2 regions of the Massilia sp. DD77 genome follow, and region 2 is predicted to be linked to the other one. Evidence: predicted binding sites of a transcription regulator. Region 2 holds the regulator's gene; the other holds the start of a gene.
The links. The regulator sigma-54, encoded in region 2, starts transcription at its own class of promoters, with help from an activator protein. The targets are predictions, from matches to a motif close to TGGCANGNAANCTGCTTT.
Positions count from the first base shown of each region.

Region 1: the regulator sigma-54 is predicted to act here: its motif matches at 1,217-1,234, upstream of V7778_RS16765 (PEP-CTERM sorting domain-containing protein).

Region 1 covers NZ_JBAMDH010000026.1:76,180-81,549, reverse strand. Annotated here, with positions in the region: gene V7778_RS16770 (MaoC family dehydratase) at 1-553, shown strand, start outside; gene V7778_RS16765 (PEP-CTERM sorting domain-containing protein) at 550-1,188, opposite strand; gene V7778_RS16760 (DUF6236 family protein) at 1,641-2,579, shown strand; gene V7778_RS16755 (DNA adenine methylase) at 2,944-3,732, opposite strand; gene V7778_RS16750 (DUF1353 domain-containing protein) at 4,283-4,711, opposite strand; gene V7778_RS16745 (hypothetical protein) at 4,708-4,833, opposite strand; gene V7778_RS16740 (glycoside hydrolase family 73 protein) at 4,837-5,295, opposite strand; gene V7778_RS16735 (hypothetical protein) at 5,298-5,370, opposite strand, start outside.
Region 2 covers NZ_JBAMDH010000023.1:93,140-98,509, forward strand. Annotated here, with positions in the region: gene V7778_RS15565 (KpsF/GutQ family sugar-phosphate isomerase) at 1-950, shown strand, start outside; gene V7778_RS15570 (KdsC family phosphatase) at 950-1,480, shown strand; gene lptC (LPS export ABC transporter periplasmic protein LptC) at 1,488-2,096, shown strand; gene lptA (lipopolysaccharide transport periplasmic protein LptA) at 2,136-2,708, shown strand; gene lptB (LPS export ABC transporter ATP-binding protein) at 2,708-3,463, shown strand; gene V7778_RS15590 (RNA polymerase factor sigma-54) at 3,469-4,950, shown strand; gene hpf (ribosome hibernation-promoting factor, HPF/YfiA family) at 5,008-5,367, shown strand.

The DNA of each region.
Region 1 (5,370 bases), on a different contig from region 2:
GAACACGCTCACCATGCACGGGCCGATCGATCCGGCTCGCCCGCTGGCGATCAGCACCGAGGTGAGCATGCAGGCGCCTGCGGCTAACGGCGCGATTCACTGTCTGCTCGAGACGCGCGCCTTCGACGGCGAACGGCTCGCGTTTGCGTGTAGCAGTAATTACCTGGTCAGGCGTGGAAGCAAAGCTGAAGGCAAATCATCGGCCACCGCGACGCCGGCCGGCCAGCCCCTTGGCCGATGGACACTCGCGCGGGACGCGGGCCGCCGCTATGCGGCGCTGTCGGGCGACTGGAATCCAATCCATTTGTGGCAATGGTCGGCGCGCCTGATGGGCATGCGCGCGCCCATCATCCACGGCGCGCACAGCATGGCGAAAGCCTGCGCTTTATTGCAGCAGGCGTCGGGGCGGACTGTGGAATCGGTCCGGTGCCGCTTCCGCAGCCCGGTAGCGCTTGGGGAAGAGCTCGTGCTGATTGCAGGCGGCGCCGAGGGAGAATTCGCGGCCCTGTGCAAGGACCGCGTGGCGATGGAAGGCCGCGCCGGTTTCGCTTAAGCGTTGCGGCGGCGCGCCGCGGCCAGTCCCGCCAGGCCGAGGGCCAGCAGGCCCAGCGAAGCCGGTTCAGGCACCGGGGCCGGATCGTCCGCGCCGCTGGTGGTGACGATCAGCTGCGAGGAATAGTATTCCAGCGGATCCTGGCGGTTGGTATCGCCGATATACAGCGTCCACAGGCCGAACATGTCCAGCTTGTCGAAGTCGCTCAGCATGCCGACCGGACGGAAGCTGCCCGCTTGTACCTGCGAACCGCGCACGGCGCCTTCGTCGTCGAAGGTCAGCGGCACCTGGCCGGCGCCGACGCTGCCCTGGGTGTAGGTGCCCTGCGATACCAGGTCGACCGTCACGCCGCCCGGGCTGGTCAGGCGCAGGACGATCTCGTTTTCGTAGGGCGTGCCGGTGCCGATGCAGGCGCCGCCTGCCGCGCCCAGCACCGGGTTGTCGCACTTGGCGAAGGACACCAGGATGTTCAGGTCGGCGATGCTGCCGTGGCTGGTCACGTCCAGATAGCGGAGGCCGTTGGTGTTGTCGAACAGCCCGTAGGTGCTGTCGTTCGCGACGACGCCAGCCTGTGCGTTGGCCACACCAAGGGTCAGCGCCAGCGCGCCGAAGAGCTTGATGATCGTGTGTTTCATGGGTGTTCTCCTAGTCGATACTAGCTTGTAAGCAATAATCGCACCAATGCAACGAATTCCAGTCAAATCAATTACTTGAGTCAACATTAGTTCCGCTAGAACAATTGAGTGTAAGGAATTTCGACATCCGACGCTTCGCCGCCATGCAAACCAGGATGCGATTTTTGCAGCGTCCGGCCGAGTCGAACACGGTAAAATGGCAAGCCTTGGCCTTGCACCTGCTTTGCCGTACCGAATTCGACAACATGAACGCCCCCACTGAGATCAACGCCGCCGCCCTCAAGCACAGCGCAACCGAAAAACACACCCCGATGATGCATCGGTACGTTCCGCTATGAGCAATCGAACATCGACTCAAAACCTACGCCGTAACCTACGCTCAAATTGCTTGATATTTTGACATTGAGCAACTGAAGTAGTACAACTGTTGTAACTACTTAAGAGGAGAAATAATGGGGCAGTCGAGCTGGAGAAAAAAGCACGATCCGAACTATGGGAAACCTGCAGAAGAATCGCCTGCAAAAACTTCTTCGGACACTATGCGTGGGTTGGTAATCTCGAACCCCATAGAGCTCTTGGGCGAAGCAGTGCACTTGAAGTCTAGTGATCTCGATGCAGAAGAGCTACGTTTTTCCCTCATGTATTGGGACAAGTTGGCATGGCCGACAAACCCGCTGCTGGAAATTGCCGGCAGTTCTGACTCATTGTTCTTGGAAGAAGTTGGCGTCCTATCTCGGCCTGTACCAAAGCCGAGTGAGGGTCACGCTAGCAATCGAATACTGCATGCCCATACATCGGTGTTTGAAGAGCTGGACACGGTCCAACCGGGACAATGGGCGCTCTCCTGGAGTGAGCGGTCAATGTCGTTTCACCCAGCATTTAAAGATTTCTCGGAACCGCGAAGTACTTTACTTGAGCTTCATCGAGCTATTCCAATCCCGGACGTCGACATACCGCTAGCGGAGATTTTAGAGTTCAAGGAACGCCGGCGCGATGAACTTATGTTGCTCCGTACACACTTCGAAAAGTTGACTGCAGAAATTGAGGCAAGCGAGGAACCTACCGAGAAGCTCATCAGCCAGCTGCGGGAAGTTGATGCCGCGTGCGCTAATTTAGTGCAACTTGGCCGAGAATGGCAGTGGCCCGTGAGACTAGGATCGCTTAATTCCTCAGTGTCCTTCGAGCCAATGAAAGCGATCTCATCCGGCTGGGCAGCATACCTAGCGGGAGAAAGATATAACCTTAGTCTTCCGGCCACGGCTGCGATAGTCGGTGCGGCCGCGCTAGGTTCAGTCATAAGTTGGAAGCCATCCGATTTCGCGATTCAAAATATCCGACGCCCGAAGAGCCCCTATCGGTACGCATACAGCATCGATGCAGAACTTCGATAACAATGTACTCATGCCCCTAAAATGGGACATGAGCGCTTCTACACCTGTGGGGGTAGTCGTGGAAACTCCTTCACGCATGGCTCTTCAAGCAGTTGCGCACGTAGCGCCTCCAGTATTTCTCCTTGCTGGCCCGGCAGTGTAGTTAGCATTCGCTGCAACTGGTCGGCGTAGAGGACCACGCTTCGAAGTCTCGCAATCTCCCACAGCAGCAGTCGAACATCCGCTGACTCGCGGCTGCGGTCCTGGATTGCCTGCAAATCCGCTTTAGAAAGTGGTGATCTGAAACGCATCGTGGTAGCCCTGTATTTTTATACAGTGTAGCAAACGGTGCTAAAGAGTGCAGACGTCTGCACTCTTAGCTGGTCTAGAACAGCCCGACTGGGTCCGCAGTTCGATCCCAGCTGTAAATGATCACTTCCGAGCGGTCTACAGCTTTACCGCCGCCGCCCACGTTATAGGTAATCGGGACCGTATCCATTTGGAAGCGAGCAAAGATGCGGCGAATCTCAGGGTGATCATTCAGACTAATGATGGCCCTACCCTTCAGGCGAGTGAGCAGCTCAGCCATCCTCTCGTACTGCTCAAGGCCGAAATCGACGCCGTACCCCTCCGTTTCCCAATACGGCGGGTCAAGGTAGAACAGAGTATGCGGCCGGTCATAGCGCTCCATCAGCTTGTGCCAGTCCATATTCTCGATGTACGTTCCAGCAAGTCTCAGATGAGCGGTGGACAGGTTTTCTTCGAGGCGCAGGAGATTCACAGGCGGCACCGTAGTCGCTGTCCCCCAAGTCTGTCCATCCACCTTGCCTCCGAACGCATGCTGCTGCAAATAGAAGAAGCGCACGGCGCGCTGGATATCGGTCAGGGTCTCCGGCGGCGTGGCTTGGTGCCATTTATAGACATCACGACTAGCGAGCGCGTACTTGAAGTGACGCACGAACTCCTCCAGGTGGTTCTGGACAACACGGTAAAGGCGGACCAGCTCGCCATTGATGTCGTTGATGACCTCAACCTCTGCCGGTGGCCGCATGAAGTACAGCGCAGCGCCACCGGCAAAGACCTCGACGTAGCATTTATGAGGCGGAAACTGGGGAATGAGGTGGTCGGCTAAGCGACGCTTACCGCCGATCCAAGGAATGATAGGCATTGCCATAAGTAAACCTTTTTCATATTGAATATGCTAGACTCCGCCCGCCTTCCGGAAGGTGGCAAAGCCATGCTTGGTTCACTGGCTGGTTCAGTGGATTGAGGCCGGGACGTGTTGTTGACGCAACACGGACCGGCGCTTTGTCTTTTTCTGCTGCTAAATTTAAGTTTGCGTTCAGCAATTGCTTGTTAGAAAAGCAAAGAGCTTTTACTATCGTCAACATCGTTGATGAGGTAATTGTTGATGCTAAATTTCAGTCTGCTGCTCGACGCATGCCGCTTGCTCTACCTCAAACTCAAACCGCCTCACGTCTGGAAATATACTGACGGCCGTGGGTATCGCACGTGTGAAGTCTGCGGCCGCCGTGAAGAACTGGACGAAGGGTCCGGTTTCTCCGGCTCGGTGTACCTTCCAACCTTTGCAGGGTATCCAAGTGCCCACCATGCCAAGCCCAGTTCGAACAGTCAGACGCCGAATTGACCGCCAGACCGCCATGCACGTTGACCTAGCCGTGAGCCTGGCTGTCGTGCATGGCGTTTTCGCCGGCGCCCGGCATTTATTTGAGCAGGATGTCCCGCTCGAGCTCGCCCACCGAGTGCTCCTCCGGTCTGGGCGCCGGCGCGGGAGCATACCGGCCGGCGCCGAACAAACGCACGCCCAGCCACATCGGACCGCGGCGCCAGGCTGAGACCCCGCACGCTTTCGACGCCTCGGCGAACACTTCGTCCGCCAGCTTGCGCGACACCTCGCCGGTGGAATAGAGGTGATCGTGTACGACTGCCGCCTCCTGGGCTACGGCGCCAAACAGCCAGAAGGTGAACGGCAGACGCGGTACGCTTGCGAAGTCGGTGACAAAGCCACTCGGCACCACCACCAGGCGATCGAGCACGACTGACTCGAACACCAACGTGGAAGTCAGCACCCAGTCGTCGCTATCTGGCTTGACCCGTTTGACCGAAAGCGTCGTGTGAAAGCGCGGCGTCATTTCGCCGCCTCGCGCAGGTCCTGCGCCAGGTTGTCGGTCTTGTAGCTGGCCTTCCATTCGAACTTCAGGTTGGCGCAGCCAGCGAGGGTGGCCAGCACGGCCAGGATCAGGATCTTCTTCATGGGTCAGCCTTTCGGGAGCAGGTCGAAGCGGATCAGGTTGCGGCCTTTGATGATCGCGGCCAGGGTCTTCGCGTAGTTCGGGTCGGTGGCGTACCCGGCGGCGGCCACGGCGCGCGCCCAGCCTTCACCAGTCGTCTCCTGGAAGCAGTAGCGGTAGCGAGGGTTGCTGGCGAAAAACTTAGCGCGGTCCTGCATGCAGTCGGACCAGCTGCCATAGGCGCGGAAAGCGCACTTCATGGGGGTGCGCACGCCCTTGATGACCTCGTGCGTGTCGACCATGACCGTCTCGCCTTTCCAGGACTTGTCTGCCTTGATGCCGAAGAGGTTCTTGCCGAGCACGCGCTTGCCCCACCCGGTTTCCAGCGCGGCCTGGGCGATGGTAAAGCTGGCGGGAATACCGCTGGCGCGGTGACACTCTTGGGCGGCCAGCAGCAGTTCGTCGATGAATTGGTTCGGGGTCATGGTCAGCCTTTCAGGTGTGACGCCAGCCAAGTCAGACCGCTGCCGATTGAACCGGCCGCGCCTCCGATCAGCATC
Region 2 (5,370 bases):
GCCGCGAGACCCTGGCCATCGAGGCCGACGCGATCCGCGCCCTGCATGCGCGCCTGGGCGACGACGACAGTTTCGTGCGCGCCGCCGACCTGCTGTACGCCTGCAAGGGCAGGGTGGTGGTGTCCGGCATGGGCAAATCGGGCCACATCGCCCGCAAGATCGCCGCCACCCTGGCCTCGACCGGCACCCCGGCCATGTTCGTCCACCCGGGCGAGGCCGCCCACGGCGACCTGGGCATGGTCACGCCGAACGACGTCTTCATCGCCATCTCGAACTCGGGCGAGTCGAGCGAGCTGCTCGACATCCTGCCGGCGGTCAAGCGCATGGGCACCCACGTGATCGCCCTGACCGGCAAGCCGGCCTCGCGCCTGGCGCTGCTGGCCGAGGTCCACCTGAACATCGCGGTGGACAAGGAAGCCTGCCCGCTGAACCTGGCCCCGACCACCAGCACCACCGTCACCCTGGCCATGGGCGACGCCCTGGCCGTGGCCCTGCTCGATGCGCGCGGCTTTCGCGAGGAAGACTTCGCGCTGTCGCACCCGGGCGGCGCCCTGGGCCGCCGCCTGCTGACCCACGTGCGCGACGTGATGCGCAGCGGGGCGGCGATCCCGGTCGTGGCGCCCGAGGTGCCGCTGGCCAAGGCCCTGCTCGAGATCACCCAGAAGGGCATGGGCATGACCGCCGTGGTCGACGCCGACAACCGCCCGATCGGCGTGTTCACCGACGGCGACCTGCGCCGCCTGATCGAGCGCATGCACGACTTCTCGAACCTCACCATCCGCGACGTCATGCACGCCAACCCGCGCCGCGTGCATCCGGAGCAGCTGGCGGTGGACGCCGTCGCCGTGATGGAGGAATTCCGCATCAACCAGATGCTCGTGGTGGACGCGGACGACCGCCTGGTCGGCGCCCTGCACATCCACGACCTGACCCGCGCCAAGGTGATCTGATGCTGCCGCTCGCACACATGGAACGGGCCGCGCGCGTCAAGGTGATGATCTTCGACGTCGACGGCGTGCTCACCGACGGCAGCCTCACCTACGGCCCGGACGGCGAAGTCACCAAGACCTTTAACGTGCTGGACGGCCTGGGCATCCAGCTGCTGAACAAGACCGGCGTCCAGACCGCCATCATCAGCGCGCGCAACTCGCCGATCGTGGTCAAGCGCGCCGCCGACCTGGGCATCACCCACGTCTGGCAGGGCTTCCACGACAAGCGCATCGGCTTCGCCGAGCTGCTCGCCAAGACCGGCGTGACGCCGGAAGAGTGCGGCTACATCGGCGACGACGTGATCGACCTGCCGCTGTTCACGCGCGTGGGCTTCGCGGTCACCGTGCCCTCGGGCCACCCGGAAGTCCAGCACCGCGCCCACTACGTGACGCGCAACGCGGGCGGCCGCGGCGCCGTGCGCGAGGTGTGCGACCTGGTGATGCGCGCCCAGGGCACCTACGAACAGGCGCTCGCGCCTTACTTCGCCTGAGCATGCGATGGTCGGCTACCTGAACAACAAGCGCACCGCGCACCGCTGGAAGCTCCTGACGATCATGATGATCGCGGTCTTCTGCGCCTTCGGCAGCTTCTGGCTGCTGCAGGCCTTCGACGGCGACGACGCCGGCGCGCGCCTTGGCGGGCCGCCGACGGAGCCCGACTACATCGTCGAGAACTTCTCCTTCGTGCGCATGACCGAGGGCGGCCAGCCGAGCTACGTGGTGTCGGGCAAGCGCCTGACCCATATCCCCGAGGGCGACGTCTCGACCGTGGTGCAGCCGGTGCTGCGCGGTGTCGAGCCGGGCCGTCCGCCGATGACGGTCACCGCCGACCGCGCCCGCATTTATCACCAGGAACACCGCGTCGACATGCTCGGCAACGTCGACCTGCAGCGTGCGCGCACCGCCAGGTCGGAAGCGCTGCGCGTGCGCACCCAGGCGCTCACCGCCTTGCCGGACGAAGAAATCCTCAAGACCGATCAGCCGATCGAGATGCAGCTGGGCGCTTCCAGCGTACGCGGCACCGGCATGGTGGCCAACAACGCGACCCAGAAGATGCACATCGCCAGCCGCGGCCAGATCGTCTATCCGCCACGCGCGCGCCAATAGGCCGTTCATGACAGCGCCGCGTCAACCCAGGACCAGAACATGATGAAGAAACACCTCGCTGCCCTTTGCCTTTCCCTGCTGTCGCTCCCGGCTTTCGCCGAGCGCGCCGATTCGCTCAAGCAGGCCGTCATCAATTTCGACTCGCTCGACGTCGACGAGGTCACCCAGACCCGTATCCTGACCGGCAACGTGGTCGTCACCCGCGGCACCCTGGTGCTCAAGTCGGACCGCGCCCTGGTCAAGGAAACGCCGGAAGGCTACATGAGCGTGACCCTGACCGCGAACCCGGGCAAGGTCGCCACCTTCCGCCAGAAGCGCGACGGCGGCCCCGACCTGTGGGTCGAAGGCCAGGCCCAGCGCATCGAATACGACGAACGCATCGAGATGGTCAAGCTTTTCTCGGACGCCGTGGTCAAGGAACTCGAGAGCAAGCGCGTGACCAACGAGATCAATGCGCCCTTCATCTCCTACGACAACCGCAAGGAAGTCGCCAGCGTGCGCAACGACGCCAGCGGCCAGAGCAAGGTCGGCGGCGGACGCGGCACCCTGATCCTGGCGCCCAAGCGCGCCGCGCCGGCGCCGGCGGCGGCACCCGCGGCGGGCAAGCAATGATGGAGGCACGCGACAGCGGCAGCACCCTGATCGTCAAGGGCCTGCAGAAGAGCTACGGCAAGCGCCTGGTGGTGCGCGACGTCTCGCTGCAGGTCGAGTGCGGCGAGGTGGTCGGCCTGCTGGGCCCGAACGGCGCCGGCAAGACCACGTCCTTCTACATGATCGTCGGCCTGGTGCCTTCAGACGCCGGCTCGATCGACATCAACGGCACCGACATCTCGAGCCTGCCGATCCACCGGCGCGCGGTGCTGGGCCTGTCCTACCTGCCGCAGGAAGCCTCGGTGTTCCGCAAGCTGACCGTGGAGGAGAACATCCGCGCGGTGCTCGAGCTGCAGCAGGTCGACGGCCGGCCGCTGAGCAAGGAACAGATCGGCGAACGCCTCGACACCCTGCTGGCCGACCTGCAGATCGAGAAGCTGCGCGAGAACCCGGCCATGTCGCTCTCGGGCGGCGAGCGCCGCCGCGTGGAAATCGCGCGCGCGCTGGCCACCAACCCGCGCTTCGTGCTGCTGGACGAGCCCTTCGCGGGCGTCGACCCGATCGCCGTGATCGAGATCCAGCGCATCGTGCGCTTCCTGAAAGAGCGCAAGATCGGTGTCCTGATTACCGACCACAATGTCCGCGAGACGCTCGGCATCTGCGATCGCGCCTACATCATCAACCAGGGGGCCGTGCTGGCCTCGGGCCGGCCGGACGACATCATCGCGAATGAGTCCGTGCGCCGCGTCTACCTGGGCGAACACTTCCGCATGTAGAAGACATGAAACAATCCCTGCAACTCCGCACATCGCAGCATCTTGCACTGACGCCCCAGCTGCAGCAGTCGATCCGCCTGTTGCAGTTGTCCACGCTCGAACTGCACCAGGAGATCGAGCAGATCCTGTCCGATAACCCCTTGCTCGAACGGCTGGACGATCCGCTCGACCGCTCGGTGCGGCTGCTGGCCGACGGCGCGATCAACAACGCGCCTCCCAACGGCGAGGCGCCGGCGCCGGCCGCCCCGGCGCAGGAAGGCGAAGCCGCGCCCGCGGCATCCAGCGAAGCCGGCGAGGGTTTCGAGGGCGGCGACGCCGAACGCGACGCGTCGGACGCCGACTGGGGCTCGGGCGGCGGCTCCGGCGGGGGCGAGGACGAGGATGGCCGCCCGCAGCTGGAGGCGAGCGCCATCAACCTGCGCGAGCACCTGATGGAACAGATCCGCGTCACCGGCTGCTCCGCGCGCGACCGCGCGCTGGCCGAGCTGGTGATCGACGCGCTCGACGACAACGGCTACCTGGAAGAACCGCTGGACGAGATCCATGCCCGCCTGCCGGAAGAGCTCGAGATCGACATGGACGAGCTGCGCTGCGCCCTGGCATTGGTGCAGAGCCTGGATCCGGTGGGCGTGGGTGCGCGCAGCGCGGGAGAATGCCTGGCGCTGCAGATCCGCCGCATGCCGGGCGTGCCGATGGTGACGCGGCGCCTGGCGCTGAAGATCGTCGAAGGCTACCTGAGCTGGTTCGCCCAGCGCGAGTACAGCAAGCTCAAGAAGGCGCTGGACTGCGACGACGAAGACCTGCGCGAAGTGCAGGCCGTAGTGCGCCAGTGCAATCCTCACCCGGGCGCGGCCTTCGCGTCGAACGTGTCAGACTACGTGGTACCGGATGTGATCGTGCGCCGCGCCAAGAACGGCTGGGCCGTGATGCTGAACCCGGATGTGATGCCGCGCCTGCGCGTGAACAGCCTCTACGCCTCGCTCATGAAGCAGGGCAAGTGCGAAGGGCAGATGAATTCGCAGTTGCAAGAAGCCAAGTGGCTGATCAAGAACATGCGCCAGCGTTTCGATACCATCCTGCGCGTGGCCGAGGCCATTGTCGAGCGACAGAAGAACTTTTTCTCCCACGGCGCGGTTGCCATGCGGCCCCTTGTTTTACGTGAGATAGCTGATACACTAGGCCTACACGAAAGCACAATTTCTCGTGTTACAACGCAGAAGTACATGCTGACCCCGCACGGCATGTTCGAGTTGAAATACTTCTTCGGAAGCCATGTCGCCACCGAAGCGGGGGGAGAAGCCTCCTCGACGGCGATCCGCGCTCTCATCGCGCAATTGACAGGAGCAGAAGACCCTAAGAATCCTTTATCCGACAGCAAGATCGCGGAGATGCTCGGGGAACAAGGCATGGTCATTGCGCGCAGGACGGTCGCCAAATACCGTGAAGCGCTCAAGATCCCTCCCGTCAGCCTCCGCAAAGCTTTGTAACAGCGTTGCCCACTCCCGCCTTGTGCCTGGGCGGCGCGCCTTTTCAAAGGAGTGTGTATGAACCTCACAATCAGTGGCCACCATCTCGAAGTGACTCCCGCTATCCGTGAATATGTTCAGAATAAGCTCGAGCGCATCATCCGGCATTTCGATCAAGTGATCGACACCCACGTCTTCCTTGCCGTCGACAACCTCACTGAAAAAGAAAAAAGGCAAAAAGCTGAAATCAATGTCCAGGTGTCCGGCAAGACCCTGCACGTGGCCAGTGTCGCCCAAGACCTGTATGCCGCAATCGACACGCTGATGGACAAGCTGGATCGACAGGTTCTGAAACACAAGCAGATGTTGAAAGACCATAACCACCAAGCGATCAAACGCTTGCCGGATCAAGGAAGCGAAGAAGCCGCTGCAGCCTGACCT